Regions from separate parts of the Acidovorax sp. ST3 genome, predicted to be linked through region 2. Evidence: predicted binding sites of a transcription regulator. Region 2 holds the regulator's gene; the other holds the start of a gene.
The links. Region 2 encodes LexA, which represses DNA repair genes until DNA is damaged. Its sites were predicted from a motif close to ACTGTATNNNNATACAGT; they were not measured.
Positions count from the first base shown of each region.

Region 1: recA (recombinase RecA) is a predicted target of LexA. The motif match lies at 9,618-9,635, and genes of this name have one in related genera.

Region 1 covers NZ_QKVP01000004.1:530,164-545,982, reverse strand. The annotation lists gene DNK89_RS15175 (FHA domain-containing protein) at 1-93, opposite strand, end outside; gene DNK89_RS15170 (Stp1/IreP family PP2C-type Ser/Thr phosphatase) at 135-923, opposite strand; gene DNK89_RS15165 (CHASE2 domain-containing serine/threonine-protein kinase) at 941-3,574, opposite strand; gene DNK89_RS15160 (TerC family protein) at 3,845-4,531, opposite strand; gene sucD (succinate--CoA ligase subunit alpha) at 4,676-5,572, opposite strand; gene sucC (ADP-forming succinate--CoA ligase subunit beta) at 5,588-6,748, opposite strand; gene argC (N-acetyl-gamma-glutamyl-phosphate reductase) at 6,953-7,885, shown strand; gene recX (recombination regulator RecX) at 7,939-8,397, opposite strand; gene recA (recombinase RecA) at 8,482-9,558, opposite strand; gene DNK89_RS15130 (MarR family winged helix-turn-helix transcriptional regulator) at 9,699-10,220, shown strand; gene DNK89_RS15125 (LysR substrate-binding domain-containing protein) at 10,193-11,140, opposite strand; gene DNK89_RS15120 (tripartite tricarboxylate transporter substrate binding protein) at 11,250-12,215, shown strand; gene DNK89_RS15115 (N-formylglutamate amidohydrolase) at 12,382-13,317, shown strand; gene DNK89_RS15110 (serine hydrolase) at 13,342-14,553, opposite strand; gene DNK89_RS15105 (HAMP domain-containing sensor histidine kinase) at 14,653-15,819, opposite strand, start outside.
Region 2 covers NZ_QKVP01000001.1:588,303-604,121, forward strand. The annotation lists gene DNK89_RS02625 (Trm112 family protein) at 1-28, shown strand, start outside; gene kdsB (3-deoxy-manno-octulosonate cytidylyltransferase) at 25-864, shown strand; gene adk (adenylate kinase) at 1,118-1,774, shown strand; gene DNK89_RS02640 (DUF6152 family protein) at 1,927-2,397, opposite strand; gene DNK89_RS02645 (hypothetical protein) at 2,439-2,858, opposite strand; gene DNK89_RS02650 (asparaginase) at 2,879-3,838, opposite strand; gene lexA (transcriptional repressor LexA) at 3,922-4,596, shown strand; gene DNK89_RS24490 (hypothetical protein) at 4,980-5,279, shown strand; gene DNK89_RS02660 (D-2-hydroxyacid dehydrogenase family protein) at 5,698-6,705, shown strand; gene DNK89_RS02665 (branched-chain amino acid ABC transporter substrate-binding protein) at 6,839-7,966, opposite strand; gene DNK89_RS24680 (hypothetical protein) at 8,098-8,349, opposite strand; gene DNK89_RS02675 (DNA polymerase III subunit chi) at 8,694-9,128, opposite strand; gene DNK89_RS02680 (leucyl aminopeptidase) at 9,136-10,692, opposite strand; gene lptF (LPS export ABC transporter permease LptF) at 10,716-11,822, shown strand; gene lptG (LPS export ABC transporter permease LptG) at 11,819-12,928, shown strand; gene DNK89_RS02695 (sirohydrochlorin chelatase) at 12,951-13,322, shown strand; gene DNK89_RS02700 (CysB family HTH-type transcriptional regulator) at 13,396-14,337, shown strand; gene DNK89_RS02705 (pyridoxal phosphate-dependent aminotransferase) at 14,395-15,561, shown strand; gene DNK89_RS02710 (DMT family transporter) at 15,584-15,819, opposite strand, start outside.

The DNA.
Region 1 (15,819 bases), on a different contig from region 2:
GTTGTATGGGCGCCGACCAAGCGTAGTCCGCTCCTTGGTCAGCTGCACTTCCTTGATAACAACGCCGTCGATTGAAACGATCATTCTCGGCATGATCCACTCCTGATGTGATGAATTGTTGTAGTTCGGGCCGTTCAAGAGGCCCCTAGCAATCGGGACATGAGGCCGCGCTTCTTGCCTCCTGCGGCAGCCTGCACCAGCAGCACGCTCACGTTATCACGACCACCGTTGGCATTGGCGGTGTCAATGAGCAGTGTCGCTTTTTCTTCCAAAGGCATGGGCGCCCGTACCAGCTCCGCCAGATCCGAATCGGACACCATGTCGGTGAGTCCGTCGGAGCACAGCAGGAACAGGTCATTCGGCGCCACCTGGAACTCGTTGACTTCCATCAGCACATTGGGCTCCACACCCAGGGCCCGCGTCACCAGATTGCGATTGGAAGACAGGGCCGCCTGCTGCGCCGTCAACAGCCCTGCATCGACCTGCTCCTGCAACCAGGAATGGTCGCGCGTGATTTGCTGCAAAGCACCATCGCGCAGGCGGTAGCAGCGGGAATCGCCGATATGCCCCAGGATCAGGCGGCTGCCGTGGAACACCGCCACCACCAGCGTCGTGCCCATGCCCGCGTACTGCGGGTTAGAGAGCGACGCTCCCAAAATGGCATGGTTGGCGTTCTCGACGCAGATTTCCAGCGCCCTGCGCACGTCCGTGGACTGAGGGCTTGCACCTGCTTGGGCCAGCCAGCGGGCCATCTCGGTACGGATGAAGGTGGTGGCCATGCCGCTGGCCACCTCACCCGCGTTGTAGCCGCCCATGCCATCGGCCAGTATCGCGACCTGCGCATCGCGGTCAACGGCGACCGCGTCTTCGTTGTTGGAACGCACGCGGCCCTTGTCGGTCCGCGCAGTGAATTCGTAGGTCATGGATGTGGAGGCGTGCGTCATGGGGCGCCCGAAATCGGCGGGGCTGCCGCACCCCGCACGGCGGGGGGCTCCATCACGGTTTCCTGAAAATCCGCCATTTCTTGCCCTGTTGCATCGCGGTCCGCATCATAGACGACTGCCTCAGTGCTGGATTGCGCGTCGCCCGCCAGGGCCTGCCGCAGGTCCGCCGCAAACTGCCGCCCGGTCTGATAGCGTGCCTCAGGGCGCTTTTGCAACGACAGCGCCACCACCTTGGCCACTGCCGCTGAAAGTTCAGGGCGCAGCTGCCGCACATCGGGAGCCTCCACGCTCGCAATCTTGTGCATCAGCTCGGTCATGGACGCACCCCGCAGCGGGAGCGTACCCGTCAGCAACTGGAAGAGGGTGATACCCAGCGAATAAAGATCCGAACGCCCGTCGACCTTCTTTCCGGCCAATTGCTCCGGGGACATGAAGCTGGGGGTCCCCAGAACGAGCCCCGTGCGGGTCTTGCTCGAATCCGTGATCCGCGCAATGCCGAAGTCCGTCACCTTCACCGCGTCGGTACCGCTGTCAAACATGATGTTGGCCGGCTTGATATCGCGGTGCACCACGTTGTGGGCATGGGCATAGTCCAGCGCATCGGCCACCCTGGCCGCAATGGAGAGCACGGTGGAAACTGGCAGCAGCCGGTCCTGGCCGCAAGCATGGGTCAGATCCTCGCCTTTGAGGAACTCCATGGCGATGTAGGCCAAGTCATGCTCCTCGCCGGCATCAAAAATGGTGACGATGTTCGGATGCTGCAATCGCCCCGCAGTTTCGGCCTCGCGGAAAAACCGCGCGCGCGCATCAATCAAGGCATCGCCTTCAAACTCCTGTCCCAAGGCCAGCGTCTTGATGGCCACGACGCGGCCGATCTTGGGATCGCGCCCCAGATACACCACCCCCATGGCACCTTTGCCAATTTCGCGATCAATCTGGTAGCGGCCCAACATGGGCACGCCGACGCTCGCATCGCCTGGCAGGCGGGGTGTTGCGGCGGAGGCGCCAGGCAAAGAGTCTGTGGCGCCCTGCGGAGCTTGCGCCCCCCCTTGAGCCTGCGCCTTGGCACGCTTGTAGCGGCTGCGAGCGTCCTTGTAGTGCCGGTCATGGCGCAGGATATGTTCGTATACCGCCTGCGCCTTGCCGAAGTGGCGCTTGCGTTCGAAGTCCTCCGCCAGATGGTAGAGATTGTCCAGAAGTGCGCCGCTGGCAGGCACCTTGCGCAAGCGCTCAAAGGCCATGTCCAGCTGCCCTTGGCCTTGCAGGGCCAAGCCCATCATGCGGTCGGCTTCGGCGGCTTCGGCAGAGCGCGCGGAGGTTTCGCTGCGCTGCCCCCGGTGCAAAAGTGCCACGACGGTGGTACCGGTCAGTACGGCCAGAACAGGCAACAGCAAAGAAAGCCACAAACCGCCGTAACGCAAAAGCGTCCACTCCGTGGCAACACCCGCAAGCACGAGCCCGGCCCCCACCGCCACCACCAAGGGCCGCGCCAAACGGGGCGCTACCAGCACCACATAGAGCAGCGCCAGCGCTAACACCAGCCAGGTGACCGGCATGGCCCAGCCTGGTTCGACTACCCCCAATCCGAGGCGCATGGACGACACGGCTTGCGCAAGCTCCTCCACGGGATGGACGAGACGCTCTCCCACCCTCACTGCGGTAGCGCCCGGCGCATCTGTCATTTCGCCCACCAGCACGATCTTGCCCTTGAGGCTGCCGGTGGGAGCAGTTCCGTCGAGCACATTTGCAGCTGAGAGCGTTGGGAATGTACCTGCACCGTCACCGGACACCTGCCAGCGAGGGCGCAGCATGACTCCTGCATTGCTGGGAATGTTCAACCCGCCTAGGCGCAAGCCCTCCAACGCATCCAGCGCCCGAAGGTCATCCAGGCCCAGGTGCAGGCTGTGTTGTACCGCCAGCAACGCCAAGGACGGCACCCCGACGCTGTCGTAGCGAAGCAGCAGAGGAATCTGGCGCACACGGCCGTCGTTGTCGGGCTCTGCGTACACATGCCCCACTCCCGCAGCCACCGTTCCCAGCGACGGGATGGGGTGCTGCGCGGATTGCAGCGTGGTTGCAGTCGTACCCGGGTCGGGTGCCGTGCTGCGGCGTACGTACGCGGGCAGAGGGGCTGCAGCACCCGCATTTTCATACCGCGAGGCCAGGAACACATTGCCCGCCCGCTGGATGGATGCCGTCAGACGCGCATCTCCGTCCAGTGCGGCTTCTGCCTCTCCCACCACGCGGCCCAGTTCGGCTGTCAGCGGGGTTATTTCTGTCGAGGTTGACAGGGTGTCGCGGATTTTGCGCAGATAGGCCAACCCCCTGTCACTCTGGGGCTGCGTGAACGCGGGAGTGTAAACAACGGTTTGGGCACCGGCTGCGGACAGGCGATCAATCAAGCGGGCATGGATGTCGCGCGACCAGGGCGACGGGCCCTGTGCAGCCAGGCTGGCATCGTCGATGCCCACAATCACCACGTCGGCCAGCGGGGCGGGTGACGAAGTGCGGATGGCCGCGTCGTAGAGCTTATGTTCAAGCGTGAGCGATGCGCCCGTCACTGCGCACAGGCCTGCAACAGCCAATGCCACCAATCCGCCCCACAAGCCATCGGTACGCCATCCACCCATCCGCCGCGCCGAGGTTTTTCGTCCCACTTGCTGTTGTTCCACTCAGTATTGGGTGGGTTTCAAGCAATAACCGCGCCCAGGCAAACACAGGCAGTCGGGACAGCAGAGACAAGGGGATGGGCGGCGAATCGGCCCCCCGGGGCAGCGTCAGGTGCCGTTCTTGTCACGCAGCCTTTCCATGGAAAGTGACTGCCGTGCCATTTTTGTCACACGTTGTATCTGACACAGCAGCCGAGGCCTGCGCGCAAGCCCCGGCCGCAGCTTCAGCCATCAGGTGACGGAGGCGCTGTTCGACCCCTTGCGCCAGAACTTGCCGACGCCTACGACCAGCGCAGCGCCGAGTGCGGCCGCCACATAGTGCAGTGCGGGATGCGCCACCGCATAGTCGTGCAAGATAGCATCGCTGGCGATGGTTTCACCACCCACCCAGCCAATCAGGGCAGCGCCCAGCACCACGATGATGGGGAAACGCTCCATGAGCTTGATCATAAGGGTGCTGCCAAAGATGACCAGCGGAATGCTGATGGCCAAGCCCAGCACCAGCAGCACCACGTTGCCCTGGGCCGCAGCGGCCACGGCGATCACGTTGTCGAGGCTCATCACCAGGTCGGCAATGAGGATGGTGCGAACGGCGGCCATCAGGCTGCCATAGGTCTTGGACTCTCCCTCTTCCTCCTCGTCATCGCTGAGCAGCTGATAGCCAATCCACAGCAACAGGCAGCCGCCCACGATCTGCAGGAACGACAGCTCCAGCAGCTTGGCCGCCACCACCGTCAGCAAGATCCGCAGAACCACGGCGGCGCCAGAGCCCCAGAACACGGCTTTCTTTTGCTGATGGGGGGGAAGGGACCGGGCAGCCAGCGCGATGACCACCGCGTTATCGCCCGAAAGAATGATGTTGATCCAGACGATCTTCACCAGGCCGATCCAGAAATCGGCGCTTTGCAGAAACTCCATGACTGACTCCACTGTTATGAATGCAAGAAGCGCCCGGAACCGGGGTTCCGAGCGCTTCTCTTTTTGTTGGAGCCGCCAGTCTAGCGGTCTGTGCCGAGCGCCGCGTCCGTAATTGTGCTTACGGTCGCGACAGGGCAAGGCAACTTACTTCAGCTGGGCCTTGAGCAGCTTGCCCAGTTCAGACGGGTTGCGCGTGATGACGAAGCCCGACTCTTCCATGATGGCGAGCTTGGCGTCGGCCGTGTCAGCACCGCCGGAGATCAGCGCGCCAGCGTGGCCCATGCGCTTGCCGGGAGGGGCCGTCACGCCAGCGATGAAACCGACCACGGGCTTCTTCATGTTGGCCTTGCACCATTGGGCGGCTTCGGCTTCGTCAGGACCGCCGATTTCGCCGATCATGATCACGGCGTCGGTGTCCGGATCGTCGTTGAAAGCCTTCATCACGTCGATGTGCTTGAGGCCGTTGATGGGGTCCCCACCAATGCCCACGGCGCTCGACTGGCCCAGACCCACTTCGGTCAGCATGGCCACGGCTTCGTATGTCAGCGTGCCCGAGCGGGACACCACGCCAATACGTCCCTTGCGGTGGATGTGACCGGGCATGATGCCGATCTTGATTTCGTCAGGCGTGATCAGGCCAGGGCAGTTGGGGCCCAGCAGCAGGGTCTTCTTGCCACCGGCAGCTTCCTTGGCCTTCATCTTGTTGCGCACCATCAGCATGTCCTTGACGGGAATGCCTTCGGTGATGCAGATGGCCAGGTCCAGGTCGGCTTCGACGGCTTCCCAGATCGCGTCCGCAGCGCCTGCAGGAGGCACATAGATCACCGACACGGTGGCGCCGGTCTGCTGGGCGGCTTCCTTGACGGAGGCGTAGATTGGGATGTTGAAGATCGACTCGCCGGCCTTCTTGGGGTTCACGCCCGCCACGAAAGCGTTCTTGCCGTTCGCGTATTCCTGGCACTTTTCAGTGTGGAACTGGCCAGTCTTGCCCGTGATGCCCTGGGTGATGACCTTGGTGTCTTTGTTGATGTAGATCGACATGTGTGTTCTCCGGGCTTACTTGACGGCAGCAACGATCTTGGTCGCAGCTTCGGCCATGGTGTCTGCAGCGATGATGGGCAGGCCGGACTCGGCCAGCATCTTCTTGCCCAGCTCTTCGTTCGTGCCCTTCATGCGCACGACCAGCGGCACGTTCAGGTTCACAGCCTTGCAAGCGGTGATCACGCCGGTGGCGATCGTGTCGCACTTCATGATGCCGCCGAAGATGTTGACCAGAATGCCCTTGACCTTGGGGTTCTTGAGCATGATCTTGAAGGCTTCGGTGACCTTCTCGGGGGTAGCACCGCCGCCCACGTCCAGGAAGTTGGCTGGCTCGCCGCCGAACAGCTTGATGGTGTCCATGGTGGCCATGGCCAGGCCCGCGCCGTTCACCAGGCAGCCGATGTTGCCGTCCAGGCTGATGTATGCCAGGTCGAACTTGGAGGCTTCGACCTCGGCAGGGTCTTCTTCGTCCAGATCGCGGAAGGCCACGATTTCGGGGTGGCGGAACAGGGCGTTGGCGTCAAAGTTGAACTTCGCGTCCAGGGCCATCAGGTTGCCCTTGGAGTCGCAGTTCAGCGGGTTGATTTCCACCAGCGACGCATCGGTGTCCATGTAGCACTTGTAGATCTTGGCGAAGATGTCCACAGCCTGGTCGATGGAAGCGCCGGTCAGGCCGATGGCAGCAGCGACCTTGCGGCTTTGCGCTTCAGTGATGCCGGTCAGCGGGTCGATCATCTCGGTGACGATCTTCTCGGGCGTGGAGTGGGCCACCTCTTCGATATCCATGCCGCCTTCGCTCGAAGCGATCAGGGCGACCTTCTGCGTGGCGCGGTCGGTGACCAGCGAAACGTACAGTTCGTTCTTGATGTCGGCGCCGTCTTCGATGTACAGGCGGCGGACCTTCTGGCCTTCAGGGCCGGTCTGGTGCGTGACCAGTTGCATGCCCAGGATTTCGCTGGCGCGAGCCTTCACGTCGTCAATGGTCTTGGCAACCTTCACGCCGCCGCCCTTGCCACGGCCACCGGCGTGGATCTGGGCCTTGACCACCCACACGGGGCCGCCGAGCTTCTGGGCTGCTTCCACGGCTTCTTGCACCGTGAATGCGGGAATGCCACGCGGAACGGGCACACCAAAATTGCGCAAGATTTCCTTGCCTTGGTATTCGTGAATCTTCATGAGGTCTCTCTCAGGGAAGGGTGGTAGTTACCCGTTTACCATGAACAGTTGTCTGGCCGCGGGCTTGGGACATGGCAACCTGCGACTGTATCATGCTGCAACGCACCATCCTTGTGCCTGGCTTACATCCAGGGTTGGCGTCGCAGCCTTTCCCATCCCTTTTGCCGGCAGACGCTGCCGTCCCTTTTTTGCAGGAGCACCTCCATGTCCAAAGTCTTTATTGATGGCGAAGCCGGCACCACAGGCCTGCAGATCCGCGAGCGTCTGCAGGCCATGCCGCAGATCGAGCTGGTCAGCATTGCGCCCGAGCTGCGCAAAGATCCTGCCGCCAAGCGCGACCTGATCGCGGGGGTGGATCTGGTGGTGCTGTGCCTGCACGACGACGCCGCGCGCGACACCGTGGCCATGGTGGACGAGATCGAGCGCAGCTCGGGCCGCAAAGTCAAGGTCATCGATGCCAGCACCGCGCACCGCACGGCCGATGGCTGGGTGTACGGGTTTCCAGAACTCGCAGCATCGCAGGCACAGGCAGTGCGCGAAGCCAGCCGCGTATCCAACCCCGGCTGCTACGCCACAGGGGCCATTGCCATCTTGCGCCCGCTGGTCGATGCGGGGCTGATCCCTGCGGACTACCCCTTGAGCCTGCCCTCGGTGTCGGGCTACTCCGGCGGTGGCCGCACGATGATCGAAGCCTACGAGGCGGGCACCGCAGCGCCCTATGAGGCGTATGCGCTGGGCCTGTCGCACAAGCACATCCCCGAGATCCTGCGCTACACCGGGCTCACACGCCGCCCGGTGTTCATCCCCGCCGTGGGCAACTTCCGCCAGGGCATGCTGGTGCAGTTGCCGCTACACCTGGACCTGCTGCCCGGCGCCCCCAAGGCCAGCGACCTGCACGACGCGCTGGCTGCCCACTACAGCCGCACCAACACGCCCGAACAATGGGTGAGCGTGCTGCCGCCCACCGGCGATTTGAAGCTGGCGGCCGACACGCTGACCGACACCAACAAGCTGGAACTGCGCGTGTTTGCCAACGAGCAATACCGGCAAGCCGTGGTCATTGCGCGCCTGGACAACCTGGGCAAGGGCGCCAGCGGTGCCGCCGTGCAGAACCTGCAGTTGATGCTGGGCGTGTAACCATACCCCAGCGCTTCAGAAGGGGGCGAAAGCCCTGCTTGTGAGCAGTGCGCTCACCCCTCGTCGGAATCGTCGGCGCCCTGCACGGCGCGCCGCACCACATCGCCTGAGAACCCCCGCGTCAGCAAGAAGCGCATCTGTTTGGCGCGGGTTTGCGGGTCTGCGGCGGGCTCGCCAAACTTGCGGCGCCACACCTCGCGGGCACGCTCCAGTTCGCTGCCCTGCAGCTGGGCCACGGCGTGCTGCACGGCCTCTGCGCCCAGCCCTTTGGATTGCAGCTCTTGCCGGATGCGCGATGCACCCAGGCGACCGGCGCGCCGGTTCAGCACCGACTCCACGACCCGCGCCTCGCTGATGAAGTCCCGGGCCTGCAGGTCGTCCAGCACGGCCTCCAGGTCTTCGCCCTCTTGCACATGGGGGCTGAGCTTGCGCTGCAGCTCGGCCCGCGAATGTTCGCGCTGGCTCAGCAGCCGCAGTGCACGGCCTTTGAGCGAGAGCGCAGTGAATCCCATGGCTGACCAAACGCTATATTTTCAATAGCTGCAGGCGCATATGGAATGTTCACCTGCAGGCCATTTGGCTTCAAAAACCGTCAATCACTCGTCGGCAGCCGCTGCCGGGGCCTGCAGTGCGCCAGGCAGCAGCGCAATGCCCAGCCCTTCACGCACCTTGTTTTCAATTTCACGGGCGAGGTCGGGGTTCTCGCGCAGGAACTCGCGGGCGTTGTCACGGCCCTGGCCGATCTTCTCGCCGTTGTAGGCGTACCAGGCGCCGCTCTTTTCGATGACCTTGGCGTTCACGCCCATGTCGATGATCTCGCCTTCGCGGCTGATGCCTTCGCCAAACAGGATGTCGAACTCGGCCGTCTTGAAAGGCGGGCTCACCTTGTTCTTGACCACCTTGACCTTGGTCTCGTTGCCGATGGCTTCGTCGCCCTTTTTGATGGTGCCGGTGCGGCGGATATCGAGGCGCACGGAGGCATAGAACTTGAGCGCGTTACCGCCGGTCGTCGTTTCGGGCGAGCCGAACATCACGCCGATCTTCATGCGGATCTGGTTGATGAAGATGACCATGCAGTTGGTCTTCTTGATCGTGGCGGTCAGCTTGCGCAGCGCCTGGCTCATCAGGCGGGCCTGCAGGCCTGGCAGGGCATCGCCCATCTCGCCTTCGATTTCGGCCTTGGGTGTGAGCGCGGCCACCGAGTCCACGATGATCAGGTCCACGGCACCGGAACGCACCAGGCTGTCCACGATTTCCAGGGCTTGTTCACCCGTGTCGGGCTGGCTGATCAGCAGGTCGGACAGCTGCACGCCCAGCTTCTGGGCGTATTGCACATCCAGGGCGTGCTCGGCATCGACAAACGCGCAGGTGCCGCCCTGCTTTTGCATCTCGGCCACCACCTGCAGCGTGAGCGTGGTCTTGCCCGACGATTCCGGTCCGTAGATCTCGACCACACGGCCGCGCGGCAGGCCGCCCACGCCCAGGGCAATGTCCAGGCCCAGGGAGCCGGTGGAGACCACCTGGATGTCCTCGATCACCTCGCCTTCACCCAGGCGCATGATCGTGCCCTTGCCAAATTGCTTCTCGATCTGGGCGAGCGCGGCGGCCAGGGCCTTGGCCTTTTCGGTGTTCACGGGCAATGCGGGGTTGGTGCCTTTGACTGCGACGTCCATGAGAAACTCCTTGAAAAACAACAGGTTGGATGCTTGCATTGCTCTGCGGTTAATCACAGGCTGGATGCTTGAACAGTAGTTTATGCGAGCAATGAAATCCAGATAAAGCGATTTTTAGTCAGTTTGCCTGACAATATCGCATGGCCGATTTTTCTCCTGCCGCCGTCTCCACCCCATCCGCCCCGGGAGCTGATGACCGCTGGCGCCAAACCCACCTGGGCCGCCTGATGGGCAGTGCATTGCGCCGCTTCGACGCGCGGGCGCTGCAGCTCATGGCGCACAACGTGGAGGTGCCGCTGGCGCTGTCCAACCTGGCGGCGCGCGACCAGGTGACGGCCGCCCATGTGCACATCACGCGCCACCTGGCCTTGCAGGGCGACCGGTTGACCGACCTGGCCCAGCGCGCGGGCATGACCAAGCAGGCCATGGCCAACCTGGTGGACCAGTGCGAGGCCTGGGGGCTGGTCACACGGCAGGCAGACCCGCTGGATGCGCGGGCGCGACGCGTGTGCTTCACGCCCACCGGCCTGGCGTGGCTGCAAGCGTTCCGGGATGCAGTGGCGCAGGCCGAGGCAGAGTTCCGCGCCGAGGTGGGTCAAGACGTAGCCACTGTGGTGGCGATCGGGCTGGAGGCCTATGCGGGCGGCGATACGGGTGTCTGAGCCCCCACAGGCTCAGCGCACGCCAGCAACCATTCCTTGAAGCACTGCAGCGCGTGCAGTTGCGTGCGGCCTTCGGGGTAGCAGAACCAATAGCCCACATCGCTCCGGTAGCCGCCGCGCAGGTCGGCATCGGGCAGGGGCTCGCGCACCAGGCCCGCCGTGATTTCGTCTTGCACCAGGCAGCGCGGCACCAGCGCCAGGCCCATGCCTGCCATCACAGCGCGGATCATGGTCTGGAACTGGTCAAACTGCGGCCCAGCCAGCGGGTCGATGAGGCCCTCCACCCCATGCGTCTCGCTCCAGCGCAACCACGCCTCGGGCACGGTCACGTGGCGCAGCAGCGTGTAGCGGGCCACATCGCGCGGGGTGTGGATGGGCCAGTCGGCCACCTTGGTGCGGGGGGCGATTAGCGCCACCTCGTTGCCCGTGATGTGATGGGCGTGCGCGCCGGGCCAGTGGCCGTCGCCGAACAGGATGGCGCAGTCCAGCTCGGGGCGGGTGAAGTCGTAGCTGTGCACATAGGGCACAAAGTGCAGCGTGATTTGCGGGTGCTGCTGCTGGAACTGGGGCAGGCGCGGAATGAGCCACTTGGCCGCAAACGTGGGCAGGCTGGACAGGTGCAGCGCGCCGCCGCCGTCATCGCTGGTGATCAGCTCCAGCGTGGCCGCCTCCAGCTGCGCCAGCACGCCGCGCACGGCCTTCTCGTAGCGCTCGCCCGAGGGGGTCAGCGCCAGGCGCTTGCGGCTGCGCTCGAACAACGGCACGCCCACCCAGCCCTCCAGCTCCTTGACCTGCTTGCTGACCGCGCTTTGGGTGAGGTGCAGGGCGTCGGCCGCGCGGGAGACGCTGCCAAACCGCGTGACCATGGAGAACGCGCGCAACAGGTGCAAAGGGGGCGACAACCGGCGGAGGGAGGACATGGGCTCAGCGCTTGATCATTCCGTTATGGAATGTTATCAGGCCCAACCATTGCTTGTTGATTGAGAGCAGCCTCCGTAACCTTGAGGCTCCCCAACAGGAGAATCCTCCATGCAACGCCGTCATATGCTCTCAGCGCTGGCCGCTGTATCTTTCTTTCCTGGAATATCCTTGGCGCAAGAGGGCAAGCCCCTGCGCATCATCGTGCCCTTCCCCCCGGGCGGAGCGACCGACATCACGGCCCGTAGCCTGCAAGAGCCGCTGGCGCGCATCCTCAAACAGCCCGTGGTGCTGGAAAACCGGGGCGGCGCAGGTGGCTCCATCGGCATGGCCGAAGTGGCGCGGGCTCCGGTGGACGGCCTCACCCTGGGGGTGGCCACGCTGTCCACCCATGGCGTGAACCCCGCCGTCTACAGCAAGCTGCCGTACGACCCCACCAAGGACTTTGTGGGCGTGACCGAGATCGTCAAGGCGCCTGGCGTGATCGTGGTGAACCCGACGGTGCTGCCCGTCAAGGACCTTGCCGAGTTGGTGAAATACCTCAAGGCCAACCCCGGCAAGGTGTCGTACGCCACCCCCGGCAACGGCACCATCGGCCACATGTGGGGCGAGCTGTTCAAGCGCGCGTCGGGCACCTCCATGGTCCACATCGCCTACCGCGGCGCGGGTCCGGCCATCAACGATGTACTGGCGGGCCAGGTGGGTGTGTACTTTGACCAGGTGGCCTCATCGCTGCCGTACATCAAGGCGGGCAAGCTCAGGGCGCTGGCCGTGTCCTGGCCCGTGCGGCTGGACGTGCTGCCCGACGTGCCCACCTACGCCGCGCTGGGCTACAAGCAGGCCAACGAACCCTCGTGGTTTGGCCTGGTCGCCCCCACGGGCACACCCACCGCCGTGGTGGACCGCATTCAGCAGGCTGTGGCCCAGGCCCTGAAGGAACCCACTGTGCGGGAGCGCCTCGCGGGGCAGGGCCTGTACCCATCGGGCACAACGTCCAAAGAGTTCACCGCGCAGATCGCCCACGAGATCGAGAAAATGAAGGGGGTTGCCGCCTACGCCAAGGTGGTGCTCGACTGACCTGACTTCCCCCGGGCCCTGAGCCCCGGGGACGGCCACAGCTGGGATGGTGAGACGACGCAGGCAAGCCTGCTTCCCGGGCCTGCTCAAGGTCTCAGGGATAACCATAGTCACATCCCGGTCTGGGCGGCTAGGCCGGCCGCCCTCCTTTGCGCACACTCTGCCTATGCATGCAGCCTTGAAACTGATCCACCACCGCTTTCAGCAAGCCCAGCCCGGCGTCACCGGCTCGCCGGGGCTTGCCACACAACCCTCCGCCACCACCACCGTCACTGCGGTGCTCGGCAGCACCCCGCTGGTGCTCGACTCTCCCCACAGCGGCACCCAATACCCCGACGACTTTGGCTCCGCCCTCGACCTGGCCACGCTGCGCCGGGCCGAAGACACGCACGTCGAGAAGATCTACGCCTTTGCCCCCGCGCTCGGCGTGGCCTGGGTCGAGGCCCATTTCCCCCGCATCTACCTGGACGCCAACCGCGACACCACCGAGCTGGACACCAGCCTGCTCGACGGTGACTGGCCCGCCCCCATCTCCACCGACCCCAAAGTGCTCAGCAAAGTGCGCCTGGGTAAAGGGCTGGTGTGGAAGTTCACCGACGAAGGCGAGCCCATCTACCAGCGCCAGCTCACCGTGGCCGAGGTGCGCGCGCGCATTGACCGCTGCTGGCGCCCGTACCACGCCGCCGTGGCACAAGCCATCGATGCCGCCCACGCGCGCCATGGCTACAGCATCCACCTCAACTGCCACTCCATGCCCGCTGTGGCCGGGCGCTTTGCCACCGAGTTTCCGGGGCTGGAGCATGCCGACTTCGTAGTGGGCGACCGGGACGGCACCACCGCCAGCCCGGCGCTGTCCGCGCTGATCTGCGAGCACCTTCGCGCGTGCGGCTACAGCGTGGAATACAACCACCCCTACAAGGGCGTGGAACTGGTGCGCCGCTACGGCAACCCCGCGCAGCACCGCCACAGCATCCAGGTCGAGATCAACCGCAAGCTCTACATGGACGAGCAGACGCTCGCGCAGGAGCCCGAGGGCATGGCCCGCCTGCAGGCCGACCTGAAAGCCCTGGTACACAAGCTGCTGGCGCACGACCCGCGCTGAGCACCCGGCGCGGGCCCGGCGGGCTCAGGCCACCAGCGTGGAGACACCGTCGTAGAGCTGGCCCATGCTCTCTGCCGTGGCGATGTTGCTGTGGGCCAGGCCCGCGCGCGAGCCATCGAGTGCGACCACCGACATGGCCTGAAAGCCCGCGTCCTGGCCGTTGTGCAGCAACCAGCCTGTGCCGTGCGCCGCATGCACCAGCCAACCCAGGCCATAGCGGCCTGCGGGGGCGTGCCCCAGGTCCTGCAGACCCTTCACGTAGCTTCGCGGCAAGGGGGTGGCGTCGCCGCGCAATGCCCGCAGATGCCACTGCAGCCACCGTGCGTCCTCGTCCACCGTCAGGCTCACGGCGCCTGCCGGGTCCAAGACCTCCAGCCACACACGTTCCGGCGCCTCGGCCAGCGGCAGGGGCTGCAGCCGCCCGTCCAGGATTTCATGCCCGGCGGGCTGCTGGCTCCCGGCACGCATCGGTTCTCCCACAAAGAGCGACAGGCCCAGGGGCTGGGCCACGCGCTGGCGCAGCAGATCCGCCCACTCCAGGCCCGTGGCCGCGCGCAGCATGCGGGCCGCCAGCGCATAGCCTGCGTTGGAGTAGGCAAAGCCGGGGTCCGCGCCTGTCCCGCGAACGGGCGGCTGGCGCAGCAGCCACTGCAGGAAGAACGCCTCCGCCTGCGCAGGTTGCTGCCAGCGCGCCAGCACCTCGGGGCCCACTGCATTCACGAACAGGTCCACGTCTTCGATGGCTGAAAAACCCATCACCCCGGCGCGGTGGTCCAGCAGGTCGCGCAGCGTGATCTGCTGGTAGGCGGGCAGGGCGCTCTGCGCCAGCTCGGGCAACGTCTGGGCCAGTGTGCTGTCCCAGCGCAGCAGGCCCTGGTCCACCACGCTCGCGGCCGCGCAGGCCGTCATGGCCTTGGTGTTGGAGCCGATGGCCATCAGGTCGCCCGTGGCCAGGTGTGCATTGCCCGCCAGGCGGCGCAGCCCCGCGACGGCTGTGCGGATCTGGCGCGGGTCCGCCCACCCCGCTGCGGCGCCCACCACACCCTGCTTCACCAGCCCTTGGGCCAGGGTCTGCACCCGCTTGTGGGCTTCGCGGGGGCCGTCGTCGTCGCCACCGCCGCAGGCGGTGAGCACGCCGCCCAGCGTGGAAAGGCCTGCAACGGCCAGCCAGTAGCGCCGCGAGAGAAGGGGGGCGCTGCGCGCCGTGGACGGGGTAACAAGGCGGTTAGGGTTCATGGCATCTCGTGAAGTGAAGAAGATGCCGGGATTGTTGAAACGCCAACCTTGGGCAAACCCAAAGATTGGCGCAGCGGGGCGGCTGCCGGGTGCGGGTTGTCAGCCCACCACCGGCCAGCGCAGCGTAAAGCCTACGCCCCGTCCGTGCAGCCCTGGCCCCAGGCGGACCTGCCCACCCAGGTGGCCGATGGCCTGCTGCGCAATGGTGAGCCCCAGGCCCGATCCGCTGCTGCGCGCGCGTGGCGAGCGCCAGAAGCGCTCGAACACCCGGTCTTGCTCACCGGCCGCTATGCCCGGGCCGTCATCGGCAATCCAGACCACCACGTCGCCGCCCTCCTGCCGCACCCTCAACTGCACCTCGCGCCCCGCGCCCGGGCCACAGCCGTGCTTGAGCGCGTTGTCCAGCACATTGCCCAGGGCGGACCAGAGCAGCTGGCGGTCCAACGGCAGCTCCAGCGTGTCCGGGCCATCGAGCGACAGCTCCACGCCCAGGCCCTCGGCCCAGTCCGCGCGCTCGGCCAGGCAGTCCTGCAGCAGCGCCATCAGGTCCTGGGGCGCGGTGGGGCGCTGCGCGGGGGCTTCTTCCAGTGCCGCCAGTGTGAGCAGCTGTTCGCTCAGGTGCGCGGCGCGCTGCACGGCGCGCATCAGCGCCTCGCTGGCCTGCGCGCGTGAGGGGCCTTCGGGGGCTTGCGCCAGCACATGGGCCTGGGTGGCGATGACGGCCATGGGCGTGCGCAGCTCGTGGGCAGCGTCATGCACCAGCGCCTTTTCGCGCGCCAGGTGGGCGCGCAGGCGGGCCAGCAGCTGGTCGAACGACTGGGCCAGGCCGCGCAGTTCGCGCTGGGGCGGCAGGTGCTGCGGCGGCCGCAGGTCGTGGGCCGAGCGGGCGGCGATCTGGGCATCCAGCCGCGCCAGCGGGCGCAGCCCCGTGCGCACGGCCAGCCACAGCGGCAGGCCCACCAGCGGCAGCGCCAGCAGCACCGAGGCTGCCAGGTCTTCGCCCATGAAGCCCAGCAGCCGCGCATCGGCCAGGCGGGGCTCGGCCACCACCACGCGCCAGGGGCCCGTGCTTTCCCACGCCACCCAATGGGGTGTGCCAGCCACGTCCATCGCGGCATGGCCTGCGTCGCCCGCCAGCACCACCGCGTGCACACCGGCCGTGCTGCTGTGCAGCAGCTGGCCTGTGCGGTCCTGCAGCTGCAGCAGCACCAAGGTGCCCTGCAGCAGATCCACATCGGCGCGCATGGCGTTGAGGGTGTGGGCCAT
Region 2 (15,819 bases):
CCTGACCGACGAGGAACTGGAGCAGTGAGCGCCCCCGTAGTCCCCGCAGCCAACAACCCCTTTACCGTGCTGATACCGGCACGCATGGCGTCGAGCCGCTTGCCCGACAAGCCCCTGGCCGACATTGCGGGCCTGCCCATGGTGGTGCGCGTGGCCCAGCGTGCTGCGCAGAGCGCCGCAGTCCGCGTGGTGGTGGCTGCAGACGACGCCCGCATCCTGCAAGCCTGCGCAGCCCATGGTGTGGATGCCGTCATGACCCGCGCCGACCACGCCAGCGGCAGTGACCGGCTGGCCGAGGCCTGCACACAACTGGGGCTGCAGGGTGACGATATCGTTGTCAACGTGCAGGGCGACGAGCCCCTGATAGACCCCGCGCTCATCAATGCAGTGGCCGCCCTGCTGCAAGATCGAGATGGTCAATACGGCCAGCGCCCTGGAGCCAGCATGGGCACCGCCGCCCATACCATCGCGTCCCTGGCCGACTACACCAACCCCAACGTGGTGAAGGTGGTGCTGGACGCGCGGGGCCTGGCCCATTACTTCAGCCGCGCGCCCATCCCTTTTGGGCGCGACCATGCCGGCACGACCTGGTGGCAGGGTGCAGCACAGGCCGCCCAGCCCGGCGTGAAGGCACTGCAAGGCTTTGCACCGCTACGCCACGTGGGGATCTACAGCTATCGCGCGGGGTTTCTGCGGGAGTTTCCACAATTGGCGCCTGCGCCGACCGAGGCCATCGAGGCGCTGGAACAGCTCCGTGCACTGTGGCACGGCCACCGCATCGCCGTTCACCTGGCAGACGCGGCGCCGGGCCCTGGCGTGGACACGCCAGAGGACCTGGAGCGGGTTCGCGCGCTGTTTCGCTGACAGTTTTCAGGCGCCAACGATCCGCATTGGCATGCATGTTGGATGCATCCGGGGTCGCACAGATGACCCTTGCAGCGCTCCCATGGAGGCACCGACCTAGAAACGGTCACCCATGTAAGTCCGCGCAAGGTGGTCACATGCTATCCTCAACTGTAACGAGAGCACCGCATCCCGGGCGCACAGAACGGCTACAGGCGCCCTTCGAACGTCCCCGCCAGCGGCGCCACCCGATTTCTAACCTTCGAGGACATCCATGAGACTGATTCTGTTGGGCGCGCCTGGCGCCGGAAAGGGCACGCAAGCCACATTCATCTGCCAGAAGTACGGCATCCCCCAGATCTCCACCGGCGACATGCTGCGTGCCGCCGTCAAGGCTGGCACCCCCTTGGGCCTGCAGGCCAAGGCCGTGATGGACTCGGGCGCCCTGGTCAGCGACGACATCATCATCGGTCTCGTCAAGGAGCGCATCACGCAGCCAGACTGCGCCAACGGCTTCCTGTTTGACGGCTTCCCCCGCACCATTCCCCAGGCCGACGCCATGAAGGCAGCTGGCGTCAAGCTCGACTACGTGCTCGAAATCGATGTGCCCTTTGACGCCATCATCGAACGCATGAGCGGCCGCCGCTCGCACCCGGCCAGCGGCCGGACCTACCACGTCAAGTTCAACCCACCCAAGGTCGAAGGCAAGGATGACGTGACCGGTGAAGAACTGATCCAGCGCGAAGACGACAAGGAAGAAACCGTCAAGAAGCGCCTGCAGGTCTACAGCGACCAGACGCGCCCCCTGGTGGATTACTACAGCAACTGGGCCAAGGCTGAACCCGCCGCAGCGCCCAAGTACCGCGCCATCAGTGGTACGGGCAGCGTGGACGAGATCACCGCACGCGCGCTGCAGGCGCTGGCCAGCTGATGCAATGAACCAAGGGCCAAGATCCGCCTGACGCACGTTGGGCGCTCAAGGCTCCTGAAAGCGACGCACTGCACCAGGGCGTCGCTTTTTTCATGGGCCACCCTGCCGCACGGTGGCCGCGACAGCCGCCCGCTGCGGGCACATGCCTGGGCTCAGGCGGGGCTGGATCGCAGGCCGTAGGCCTTGCCGTCCACAAACAGGTATTCGGCGCGCAGCACTGCCTCGCCCTTTTCGTCCCGCAGGCCAAAGCCCACCACAGACACGGCCGTACCCGGCTTGATCTCTGGCACCTGCCAGGCCTGCATACGGGTCAACGGAGCCAGCTCAACCTCCCAGACGCGGTCCTTGCGGGTGGGCAGCACGGTTTTGGCCAGCAGTGCGCGCCCGTCCACCGGCGCGGTCTGTGCAGGCACAGGCCGCTGGGAAAGATCTGGAGGCAAACGGAGCGCAGCGGGCAATTCCAGCTCCAGCTCCGCATGCGGGTTTTGCCACCGTACTTTGCGCGCCGTGCCCTCCAGATACAGCGGTCGGTCCGCATCAAAACTGCTCCAGCCGTGATGCGCGTGTGCCCCCAAAGGCAAGGCACTCGCGGCGATCAGCACATGACGACGTTGCAAGCCCATAAAGACTCCCGTAGGAATAAAACCCGCTTCAAGGGGTCATATCAAAGGTACGCAATCCAGCGGCCACAGGCCACCACCGACAGCCAGATCACGGTGGACACCAGCATCTGCACGCGCGCCAACCCGTCCAGGCATGCAAGCGAACCGCGTGCATGAAACCACGCCGCGTTGCAGCCCGCAAGCATTAACAACAGCATCTTCAAGGTGAAGGCGCGGTTGCTGAGCAGCTCTGCAGGCTGGGTGGCAAACATCAGCAGCCCCGACGCTGCGGCCAATCCGAAGCCGCACAGCGCCACAGTGAGACTCAGCCGCGCGAGGTCTTTCACCGGCAGTGCCACACCACGTCCGAAGACCCGCAACTCCAGCAGCACCAGATTGCCCAGCAGCAACGCAATACCGATGATATGGACGACCTCCAGCGCGGGGTAAGCCCAGGCGTGTGTCTTGAGTGCGGTGAACACGGCTGCCGGCCCTTTTTAGATCAATGCATCCGCAGCAAATCCAGCATCAGGGCAACCCGCGCCTTGACCGGCGACAGGCCCTGCGAGGCGGGCAGCGCGTCCCCCGGCTTGGGCAGCACCTGCCCCTCCGCGCAGCGGGTGGAGCGCACCACCCGCACCCCGGCGTTCTGCGCGCGCACCAAAGCGGCCTCCAGATCGTGGTGAATCGTGCCATTGCCGGTGCAGGCCACCACCAGGCCCTGCACGCCCTCTCGCACCAGCGCATCCACCGCCCTGCCCGATGCCCCGGCATGATTCATGACGATTTCCACCCACGGCCAGGCAGCAGCATTAACTATATTATTGATAGCACCATCGGCATTTTCTACCTGCACCGCCGGGCTATTGCATGCCCAACGGACTACCCCCTCTTCCACCCAACCCAAAGGTCCAGCATCCCCCGAGCTGAAGGCATTGACGCGGTAAGGATGCACCTTTTGCACATACCGTGCGCCATGCACTTCACCCGCCGCAACAGCCAGCACACCGGTGGCACCTGGCACCAATACAGTTGCCACCGCGTCCAGCAGGTTCTGGGGGCCATCGGGGGTCAAGGCTGTGGCAGGCCGCATCGCGCAGGTCAGCACCACGGGTTTGGCGGCGTCCAGCACTTCGTGCAAGAACCACGCTGTTTCTTCCAGGGTGTCCGTGCCGTGGGTGATGACCACCCCCCTCACCTCCGAGTCATTCAGATGGTGGGCGCAACGCAATGCCAGCGTGCGCCACACCTCACTATCCATGTCCTTGCTGTCGATCTGCGCAACTTGCTCTGCAACCAAGGCGCCGCCTGCCAGAGCCTGCAGACCGGGCACGGCCGTCAGCAGTTGTTCCACGCCCACCTGCGCGGCGGTGTAGCCAATGTTGTCCCCCGCTTGGGCCGAGGTGCCCGCAATCGTGCCACCGGTGCCCAAAACCACAATTTTTTGCCCACTCACTTGCATACTCCGAAAAACTGGTGAAAAATACAGTTACTGGATTAAAAAACAGTTGTTCATCACTGTAACCGCCTGCACCGGAAACCACCATGCTCGACAACCCCAAACTCACCGCCCGCCAGCAGCAGATTCTGGATCTCATCCAGACCGCTATCGCACGCACCGGCGCGCCTCCCACCCGCGCAGAAATCGCGGCCGAGCTGGGTTTCAAGTCAGCCAACGCGGCAGAAGAACACCTTCAGGCTCTTGCCCGTAAAGGGGTGATTGAGCTGGTCAGCGGCACCTCACGGGGCATCCGCCTGCGCGGCGACACGGTGCGCTCCATCAACGCCGCGCGCGGCAGCCAGTTCAGCCTGCCCATCCCGGGCCTGTCGCAACTGGTCTTGCCTTTGGTAGGCCGGGTGGCTGCGGGGTCGCCCATTCTCGCGCAGGAACATGTAGACCAGACCTACAGCGTAGAAAACAGCCTCTTCCAGCACAAGCCCGATTACCTGCTCAAGGTGCGGGGCATGTCGATGCGTGACGCGGGCATCATGGATGGCGATTTGCTGGCCGTTCAATCCACCCGCGAAGCCCGCAACGGCCAGATCATCGTCGCCCGCCTGGGTGACGACGTCACTGTCAAGCGCCTTCGCCGTACCGCCAACGCCATTGAGTTGTTGCCCGAGAACCCCGACTATCCCGTGATCGTGGTGCAGCCGGGTGAGCCCTTTGAGATCGAAGGCCTGGCAGTGGGCCTTATCCGCAACACCATGCTGATGTAGCACGCGCTCAGGGGCCGCACCGTGGGTGGCGGGCGTTTGGTGGACAGATTCTGGTCAGTACACCAGCCCTGCGATGCGGGTCCCGTTGAGTGCCAACAACTTCCAAGCTATGTGTGATGAATCGGCGGAGCAGTTGCCTGCACCGCAGGGGACAGTCTCACGCTGCTTTTGAGAGATCCGGTACTCAGCCACTTTGCAATCCTGCCTATGTTCAACCCCCGACTTTCGGAGTTTTCACATGGGAATTGCTTTGTTCACCCTTTCTGCCCTGCAGAGCCCTGTTCGCAGCCTCAAAAAGCTGTTTGCCAGTGCGGAGCTAGCGTCTGCAGACAAGACGACCCTACCGGAGCAAGCAGAGACAAGAGAGTCCACTGAATTTGGGAATGCATCGCCCTTTATTTCCCAAAGACGGGCTGCAGACGTTGCAACACTTCATCGTGCTGAACAGCACCAAGGACAACGTGCTCCTCGCGGGAACTGGCCTTTTACGGCCAAACCACCTGCACGAGCGCCAGAAAGCCCTGCCCGTTTGCCCGACACGCAGCGCTCTTTTCTGCCAACACACATGGGCGGCAGCAAACGGCAAGCTTTCCTATCAGCGGTGGGTACGGCTTCCTGCGGCCCACGAACAACCAAAGTGCTGCGCCGGGCTTCTGACGCCGCAGGTACCGGACGCCTGGTGATTGCAGGCCGCATGGCAGATGTCTGCGCAGAGCTGGACCGTTTGGCGGCATCCGAGGCTGTCAGGGCCTGATTTACTGGACATTGCGAGCGGCCTAAGGTGGAAAACGCTACCTAATACCGCCCACGATGACGGCCTCCCCTTCACGTTAAGGAGCTAACTCCGATGAGGTGGTGTGAGGATTGCACCCAAAGCTTCAAGGCTGGTGCTGAGCCTTACCCGATCTTGATCGACACAAAACACTGACGCCAGCCTGCGCCAATCGTGCGGTCGTGCGGTCGTGCGGTCGTGCGGTCGTGCGGAGTAATAAGGCCATTTCTGGTTTTTCCGCAGCACTCCGTCACCAAAAACTGGAGGCTTTGGCATGCCCACAGGGCTTGGGGGGCTCTTCTCCGCGCCCACCAAGGCACAATGTCGGGATGAACATTGTGATCCTCGACGATTACCAGGATGCAGTGCGCAAGCTGCATTGCGCATCGCGGCTCGACGCATACACCGCCAAGGTCTACACCAACACGGTCAAGGGGCTGGGGCAGCTTTCGGTGCGTCTCAAAGATGCAGACATCATCGTGCTGATCCGTGAACGGACCCAGATCACGCGCCAATTGGTAGAGAAGCTCCCTCGGCTCAAGCTCATCGCACAGACCGGCAAGATTGGCAGCCACATTGATGTGGCGGCATGTACCGAGCGCGGCATTGCCGTGGCAGAGGGAGTTGGGTCCCCGGTTGCACCGGCTGAGCTGACCTGGGCCCTGGTGATGGCCTCCATGCGCCGGCTGCCCCAGTACATCTCCAACCTCAAACATGGCGCCTGGCAGCAGTCTGGTCTCAAGACCGCCTCGATGCCCGCCAACTTCGGGATTGGCAACGTGCTGAGGGGCAAGACCCTGGGCATCTGGGGCTATGGCCGCATTGGACAACTGGTGGCTGGGTACGGACGCGCGTTTGGCATGAACGTGCGCGTCTGGGGTCGAGAGGCATCGCGTGCGCAGGCGTTGACAGACGGCTACCAGGCAGCGGCCACACGGGAAGAGTTCTTCTCGCAATGCGACGTGATCTCTTTGCACCTGCGCCTGAACGACGAGACGCGCGGCATCATCTCGCTCGAAGACCTTTCGTGCATGAAGCCCACTTCGCTGCTGGTCAATACATCACGCGCAGAGCTGATCGAGCCAGACGCACTGATCGCGGCCCTCAATCGGGGTCGCCCAGGCTTGGCAGCGGTGGATGTGTTCGAGAGCGAACCCATCCTGCAGGGTCACGCCCTGCTCCGCCTGGAAAATTGCATTTGCACACCACACATTGGGTATGTCGAGCAGGACAGCTACGAGCTCTACTTTGGTGCAGCGTTTGACAACGTGGTGAATTTCATCAAAGGCACACCCACCAACATCGTGAACCCGGGCTCATTACAGGTGAGACGCTAGCGGCTGTCGGTCATCCACCAGCTCCAATTACGCGACTGGCTGTTGTACCTCACAACAAAAAGGCTTCCCGAGGGAAGCCGTTTTTGATGGCCGCGGGGCATCGAAATGCCCCACAGCAGCAAGCCACACTCAATTACAGAGGTGTCTTCTTGCCGTCCTTGTAGACGTACAGCGTGATGGCTGGGTTCTTCATTTCGCCGTTGGGCTCGAAGGCGATGGTGGAGGTCACGCCCTTGAAGTTGGCCTTGGCCAGTTCGTTCACGTACACCTTGGGGTCCACGGAATTGGCGCGCTTCATGGCGTCGACCAGCAGGAACGTGGCGTCATAGGTGTAGGGGCTGTACACCTGGAACTGGCCAGGGTACTTGGCGTCGTACTTGGCCTTCCAGGCGGTGCCGCCAGGCATCTTGGCCAGCGAGGAGCCGCCTTCAGCGCAGATCACGTTGGCCAGGGTCTTGGCGCCAGCAGCCAGCTTGGCGATTTCAGACGTGCAAACGCCGTCACCACCGAAGTACTTGACGTTGGCCATGCCCAGTTGCTCCATCTGGCGCAGCATGGGGCCGGCTTGAGGGTCCATGCCGCCGTAGAAGATGGCGTCGGGGTTCTTGGCCTTGATGGCGGTCAAGATGGCCATGAAGTCGGTGGCCTTGTCGGTCGTGAACTGCTCGTCCACCACCTTCATGCCCTTGGCCGTAGCGGTCTTCTTGAACACGTCGGCAACGCCTTGGCCGTAAGCCGTACGGTCATCGATGATCGCAACGGTCTTGAGCTTCAGCGTGTCCACTGCGTAGAACGCCAGACCAGCGCCGAGGGCGTTGTCGTTGGCGATGATACGGAACGTGGTCTTGTAGCCAGGCTTGGTCAGGTTGGGGTTGGTTGCAGCGCCCGTCACCATGGGGATGCCGCAATCGTTGTACACCTTGGAGGCGGGAATCGTGGTACCGGAGTTGAGGTGGCCGACAACGCCAACGACCTTGGAGTCGCACAGCTTTTGTGCAGCAGCAGTGCCCTGCTTTGGATCGGCAGCGTCATCTTCAGCTTGCAGCTCGAATTTGATCTTCTTGCCGCCGATGGTGACGCCTTGAGCGTTCAGCTCTTCAATGGCCATGCGGGCGCCATTTTCGTTGTCCTTGCCGTAGTGGGCTTGGGCGCCGGAAACCGGAGCCACGTGGCCGATCTTGACCACCTGCTCTTGTGCAGAGGCCACACCAGCAACAGCCGCGATAGCAGCAACCACGGTCAGTTTCAACTTCAATTGCATATCAAATCTCCAGTAAAGATAAACGCTGAGAATCTTCTTGTGTCTCAACGCAGGCGAACATATCGCAATTTACGGGCCAGATCATTAGGGAACACGATTAAACGCGAGAGAAACCACAGGGGAATACCCTGTCATCCCTTTGGCGCAGGCGGCGCACCGCTGGCCAACTCGTCTGCCACGGCTTCATACACCGCGTGCCGAACCACTGATTCGATCTCTTCGCGCAGGCGTGGCAGTACCGAACGCGTCTGCTCCTGCACCACTGTGGCGATTGCCTCGCGAAGGCGCTGATCGAGCACCACATCCACACGCTGCATGACGCGGTGCACCATGTATTCCTCCATCCCTTCGGGCAAGGCGCGGGCCGCAACAGGCGCGGACACTGGTGGCATCCCTACGGAAGTGGCAGCAGCGAAGGTTGATGGACGTTGCTGGGCAGGTGAAGCCACAGCGCGCGACGCTTGAGGAGAAACCACCGGTGGTGGCGCAACGAAGGGCGCCGCCGCAGGACGCGCCGCAGAGGCGAGTGCACTGGCCTGCGGCATCGCAGCGGGTCGCACGGTGGGCGGGGCTGCCTTTGCCAGCGCAGCCGACTGCGATGGAGAAAGAACTGTTGTGCGCGCTGCTGGATTCGTAGCGCCCGGCGCCGGGGACGCGGCGTCGGGCACTTGCACCACTTCGGTGAGCGTGGGCACGAAACGCGGAGGGGTCTTGGGTGGAAGCGCCATCAGCCCGCTTTCAGCACCAGATCGTGGCGGGTAATGGCATAGCCACGGGACGCGTAATGGCGCCATCGCGTACGCGCCTGGGCACGGTCGGTTTCGTCCTGGGCACTCACGACTTCCACCAGGCGGTCAAACCGGCCAAAACCCTCGGGCACTTCCGCATGAAGATTCAGCAAGACTTCGTGGTGCGGCGCCAAGCGTGCATCCTGCGCCAACAATACCGGCGAAGCCTGAACCAGCTCCTCGTCAGCATCGGCGTGGCAATGGGCCACAAAGTCCTGGGGGGCCATCAACCAGAGCATGCGGTCCAGCGTCTGGAGCGCATCCGCCGGCGCTGCGATGACCAGGCGGGCTCCGCTGCGCTGCACTTTGCGCGCGAACCGGCATGCATACGCCAGCTTGTCGGGCGCATTGAAGTGAAAGGCCACCTCGGTCATGGCACGGTCAGGCAGACTTGCTGCCAGCGGGCCGCTTAGCGGCAGGCTTGCGGGCAGTGCCCGTAGCCGCCTTGCTGGTCGCAGAGCGCGACGCGGACTTGGGGGCCTTTGCCGTACGGACCTGCGACCTGGACTGTTCGAGCACATAGTGCACCAGCAGCCCCACGGGCCGGCCTGTAGAACCCTTGGCCGCCCCACCTTTCCACGCGGTGCCTGCAATGTCCAGATGCGCCCACGGCATGTCGCCCACGAACTTTTGCAAGAACTTGGCAGCGGTGATGGAGCCACCCGCACGGCCGGCCACATTGCCCATGTCGGCAAAGTTGCTCTTGAGGCCGTCCGCATAGTCGTCATCCAGGGGCATGCGCCAGCAAAGGTCTTGCGCGGCTTCGCCGGCCGCCTGCAAAGACTCCGCCAGACCATCGTTGTTAGCGAACAGGCCGCTGCGCACGCCGCCCAGCGCGATCACGCAGGCACCCGTCAGTGTGGCGATATCCACCACCGCGGCAGGCTTGAATCGCGCGGCGTAGGTCAACGCATCGCACAACACCAGGCGCCCCTCTGCATCGGTGTTCAGAATCTCGATGGTCTGGCCGCTCATGCTCGTAACCACATCGCCCGGCTTGACGGCGCGCCCGTCGGGCATGTTTTCGCACGCCGGGATCAGGCCCACCACATTGACGGCAGGCTGCAACTCTCCCAGCGCGCGGAAGGTGCCCAGCACACTGGCAGCGCCGCACATGTCGAACTTCATCTCGTCCATCTCGGGCGCGGGCTTGATCGAGATACCGCCGGTGTCAAAGGTGATGCCTTTGCCCACCAGAACGATGGGCGCCTGGTCCTTGGCCGCGCCGTTGTAGCGCAGCTCGATGAAACGCAGCGGCTCTTCAGAGCCCTTGGCCACCGCCATGAAAGCGCCCATGCCCAGGCGCGCCACCTCTGCGGGGCCATGCACCTTGCACTGGATGCGTGGCAGCTTGGCGAGGGTTTTGGCCGCGTCAGCCAGCAGGTTGGGGGTGGCATGGTTGGCCGGGCGGTTGCCCCATTCCCGCGCAAACTCCACGCCAGCCACCAAGGCCACACCGCTGTCAAACCCGTCACGCGCGCTGGCCGCATCCGGCACGCCCACCACACAGCGGCTCAGGCTGCGTGCCTCCACCTTGGTTTTGGTGGTGGTGTACACATAGCTCACATCTGCCACGGCCTGAACAGCAGCGCTGACGGCCGCCGCAGGGGCCTCGCCCGCGAAACACAGCACCACGCGCTTGGTGTGTGGCGCCTTGATGGCGCCGCCCAGCGACTGCAGCGCCTGGCGCGCTGCGCGCGCCGAGCCGTCACCCAGGCCCACCAGCACCACGCGGCGGGCTGCGACGGCAGGCACCTGGTAGAGCTGCAGGTGTTTACCGGCTTTGGTGGTCAGATCTCCGTTCTTGAGCGCCAGGGCTGCCAGGGCGGACAGCGCATCCTTGCCGGGCTTGAAGCCCTCGGGAAGCATCACGATCAGCAGGTCGCATTTCTCCGAAGCTGCCGCAGCAAGTTCAAGGGTCTTGAGATCAAAGTTCATAATTGGTGTTTTCCTTCGAGCCAATGTTATTCGATTCATCCATCCGCAAGGAGCTGGCGCGCAGCTTCGGCGCGACCCTTGTGGTGCTGGTGACCGTGGTCATGACCATGATGCTCATCCGCACGCTGGGCCAGGCCTCCAAGGGCAGCGTCAGCCCGTCCGACGTGATGCTCGTCATGGGCTTCACCGTCTTGGGGCAATTGCCCACCATTCTCAGCCTCAGTCTGTTCATTGCGGTGGTCGGCACGCTATCGCGCATGTACCGCGACAGCGAAATGGTGATCTGGTTCGCCAGCGGGCGCGGCCTCATCAGTCTGGTGCGACCCCTGCTGCGCTTTGCCTGGCCGGTGATGGTGGTGATCGCCGTGCTGTCGCTGCTGGTGTGGCCATGGGCCAACTCCCAGATCCAGGAACTCAAGACCCGCTACGAGCAGCGCAGCGACATCGACCGCATCGCTCCGGGCGAGTTCCAGGAGTCGTCCAACGGCAGCCGCGTGTTCTTTATTGACAAGGACACCCCGGACACACTGGCGGCCAACAACGTCTTCATTGCCGCCAATGACGGCAAACGCGAATCCGTCACCTCCGCCCGCAGCGCCCGGCTGGAGACCCAGGGCGGTGAACGCATGGCCCTGCTGAGCGACGGCCAGCGCCTGGAGACGTCGCGGGACAAGCCCGGTGTGAAGATCAGCGAGTTCAGCCTGTACGGCACCCGCATCGGCAGCGCGCCCCCTGGGTCGGCTGAAGAGCAGGCGGTGAAGACACGCACCACCTACGACCTCGTAATGCAGCCGCTGCCCGCCTACCGCGCCGAGCTGGGATGGCGGCTGGGCCTTGCACTCGCTGCCCTCAACTTTGTGCTGCTGGGCCTGGCCGTGGCCAGCGTCAACCCGCGTGCAGCGCGCAGCACCAGCATGGTGTTCGCGCTGTTTGCATTCATCGTCTACTACAACCTCATGACCCTGGGCCAGAGCTGGGTGGGTGCCGACCGGCTGGGCCTGACCAGCTTCATGGTGATGCTGCATGGCGGCATGCTGGCAGCCTCGCTGCTGGTGCTGGCGGTGCGCCACAACCAATGGACGGTGCGCCGCCTCTGGCGATCTGCTGAGGCGAGAGGACAGTCCGCATGAAAACCATCCGCCGCCTGATTCACCGCGAGGCCCTGGGCGCCGTCACCTTCGTCACCGTAGGTTTTCTGGCCCTCTTCTTCTTCTTTGACCTGGTGGATGAGCTCCGCTGGGTGGGCCGTGCCGGGGAGGATGGCTACCAGCTATCGCACGCGTTGCTGTTTGTGGTGCTCAGCATTCCCAGTCACCTGTATGAACTACTGCCCATCACGGTACTGATTGGCACCATCTTCGTGATGGCGCGCCTGGCCCAAAGCTCGGAATTCACCATCATGCGCACCAGCGGCATGGGCCCCTGGCGCGCGCTGCGCACCTTGCTCACGCTCGGCGGCGTCTTTGTGCTGCTGACCTTCGCCGTCGGTGATTACCTAGCCCCATTGACCGACCGCACCGCGCAGCTCATCAAAGTGCGCTACCTGGGGCGGCTGACGGCGGGCGCCACAGGCGCATGGCTCAAAGAACGGCAAGAGGACCATTCCTTTGCCGTCAACGTGCGCGCACTCACCCCCAATGGCGGCATGCTGGACGTGCGCATCTTCGAGTTTGACGAGAAGGGGCGCCTGGCGTCGCAGACCCGGGCTGCGTCGGGGCAGTTCGGCACCGATGGATCGTGGACCCTGGAGAAGGTGCAGCGCAGTCACTTTGAACAACAAAGCGACAAGAACGAGGCCCGCGTGGAGCATCTGGAGAGCCCCTCCCTGCAGTGGCCGACCAAGATCAGCGCCGACATGGTGGCGGCGTCCCTGCTCAAACCCGATCGCATGGCCACGCTGGACCTCTTTCAGTTCATCCGACATCTGAACGCCAATGGACAGTCCGCGCAGAAGTACGAGATCGAGTTCTGGCGCAAGGTGTTCTACCCCTTGAGCTGTCTGGTGATGGTGGTGCTGGCGCTACCTTTTGCCTACCTGCATTTCCGCTCGGGCGGCATTGCGGGTTACGTGTTCGGTGGCGTGATGGCGGGTATCAGCTTCTTCTTGCTCAACAACGTTTTCGGCTATGCGGGCAACCTGCAAAACTGGTCGCCATGGCTGACAGCAGCGGCGCCCGGCCTGATCTATTCCCTGCTCTCGCTGGCGGCATTTGGCTGGCTGGTGCTGAGACGCTGACAATCTGACTTTGCCTCGCCCCATGACCCAAGCCATCGTCCTGTTTGCCCACGGGTCCCGCGACCCCTTGTGGCGCGCCCCTATGGAGGCAGTCGCAACGCGCATTGCGGCGCAAAGCCCTGGCCGCCAAGCTATCTGCGCCTACCTGGAACTGTGTGAACCCTCCCTGCCAGACGCCGTCCGGCAACTGGTGGACGATGGGGCCACCGCTGTCACGGTGGTTCCCATGTTCCTGGGCACCGGCAAACATGCCCGGGAAGACTTGCCCTTACTGGTGCAAGAGCTCCGCACCGCACATCCTGGAGTTCAATTCCATGTGCAGACAGCCATCGGAGAAGACCCCCGCATGACGGCACTGATGGCCGAGATCGCCTGCGAAAGCCCGCCGATCTGAAATTTCCGAGAGTGCGGCCCACTTGCTTAGACGATTGCAGCATAATGATGCAATCCTTTAGGCAATATTCGATATGAATCTGCACCAATTCCGCTTCGTTCAAGAGGCTGCGCGCCGCAACCTCAACCTGACCGAGGCCGCCAAGGCCCTGCACACCTCGCAGCCGGGCGTCTCCAAAGCCATCATCGAGCTGGAAGAAGAACTGGGCGTGGACATCTTTGCCCGCCACGGCAAGCGCCTCAAGCGCATCACCGAGCCCGGCCAGCATGTGCTCAAAAGCATCGAAGTCATCATGCGCGAGGTGGGCAACCTCAAGCGCATTGGCGAGCAGTTCAGCGCGCAAGACAGCGGCACCCTCAGCATCGCCACCACCCACACCCAGGCGCGCTACGTGCTGCCCGTGCCCGTGGCGCGCCTGCGCGAGGCCTACCCCAAGGTCAACGTGAGCCTTCACCAGGCCACACCGCACGAAGTAGCCCGCATGATCATCGACGAGGTGGCCGAGATCGGCATGGCCACCGAATCCCTGGCCGACTACCCCGAACTCGTCACCCTGCCCTGCTACGAATGGCAGCACGTGCTGGTCGTGCCCAACGATCACCCGCTGGCACAAAAGGAGCGCATTGGTTTGGATGACCTGGCCCATGAAGCCCTCATCACCTACCACCCTTCTTTCACCGGCCGGGGCAAGATCGACCATGCCTTTGCGGCGCGCAAGCTCACGCCCCGCATCGTGCTCGAAGCCATCGACTCCGACGTGATCAAGACCTATGTGCGCCTGGGCCTGGGCATCGGCATCGTGGCTGAGATGGCCATGCGCGATGACCCGGTGGGCGACCTCGCCGTGCGCCCCGTGGGCCACCTGTTCGGCCAGAGCGTGGCTCGTGTGGCCTTCAAGCGCGGCGCCTACCTGCGCAACTTTGTCTACAAGTTTGCCGAACTGCTCAGCGACCGCCTGAGCCGCGAGCTGATTGCCCGTGCGATGACGGGCCATGTCAACGACTACGAGCTGTGACCCCAGCTCGGACCCAAAACATCCCGACCCTTTCCACGTTTTCCACGCTGCAGCGCCATGACCCAAGCCACCGCCCGCACACCCGCCTTCCCCAGCAAGCTGCCCAACGTCGGCACCACCATCTTCACCGTGATGTCGGCGCTGGCCACCGAACACAAGGCGGTGAACCTGGGCCAGGGCTTTCCTGACTTTGAATGCGCGCCCGAGCTGGTGAACGCTGTCACCGCCGCCATGCAAGCCGGCCACAACCAGTACCCGCCCATGACCGGTGTGCCCGCCCTGCGCGAAGCCGTGGCCCGCAAGATCGAGGCACTGCACGGCCGCGCCTACAACCCCAACACCGAAATCACCATCACTGCGGGCGCCACGCAGGCCATCATCACCGCCATACTCGCCATCGTGCACCCGGGTGATGAGGTGATCGTGCTCGACCCCTGCTACGACAGCTATGTACCCAACATCGAGCTGGCTGGCGGCAAGGCCGTGCGCGTGCCGCTCACGCCAGGCACCTTCCGCCCCGACTTCGCCAAGATCAGCGCCGCCATCGCGCCGCGCACCCGCGCCATCCTCATCAACAGCCCGCACAACCCCAGCGCCACCATCTGGACGGCCGAGGAAATGCGCCAGCTCGAAGACCTGCTCGCCCCCACCGACATCCTGCTCATCAGCGACGAGGTGTACGAGCACATGGTGTTCGACGGCGCCGAGCACCAGAGCGCCGCGCGCTTTCCCGGCCTGGCCGCCCGCGCCTTCATCGTGTCGAGCTTTGGCAAGACCTTCCACGTCACCGGCTGGAAGGTCGGCACCGTGGCTGCGCCCGCAGCGCTGACGGCCGAGTTTCGCAAGGTGCACCAGTTCAACGTGTTCACCGTCAACACCCCCGTGCAGCACGGCTTGGCAGCCTACCTGCAAGACCCCACGCCCTATCTGCAGTTGCCCGCGTTCTACCAGGCCAAACGCGACCTGTTCCGCGAGGGCTTGGCGGGCTCGCGCTTCAAGCTGCTGCCCAGCACGGGCAGCTACTTCCAGTGCGTGGACATTTCGGCGATCAGCGATTTGAACGAGGCCGATTTCTGCCAGTGGCTCACCCGCGAGGTGGGCGTGGCGGCGATTCCGTTGTCGGCGTTTTATGGCGACGGATTTGACCAGCGCGTGGTGCGGTTCTGCTTTGCCAAGAAGGATGAGACGCTGCGCGCCGCGCTGGAGCGGCTGCGCAAGCTCTGATCCGCAGGGCCCTCCAGGGCTCTTACTTCGTCTGCCGCGCCAGCCACACCCCCGCAGCCGCCAGGGCCATCCCCGCCAACGCCCAGCCGCTGAGCGTCTCGCCAAACATGGCCCAGGCGATCAGCGCTGTGGTGGGCGGGGTCAGGTAGAACAGGCTGGCCACATTGACCGCGCCGCCCCGGCGGATGAGCAGGTTCAACAGGCTCACGGCCCCCAGTGAGAGCACAAGCACCAGCCAGCCCAGCGCAAACACAAACT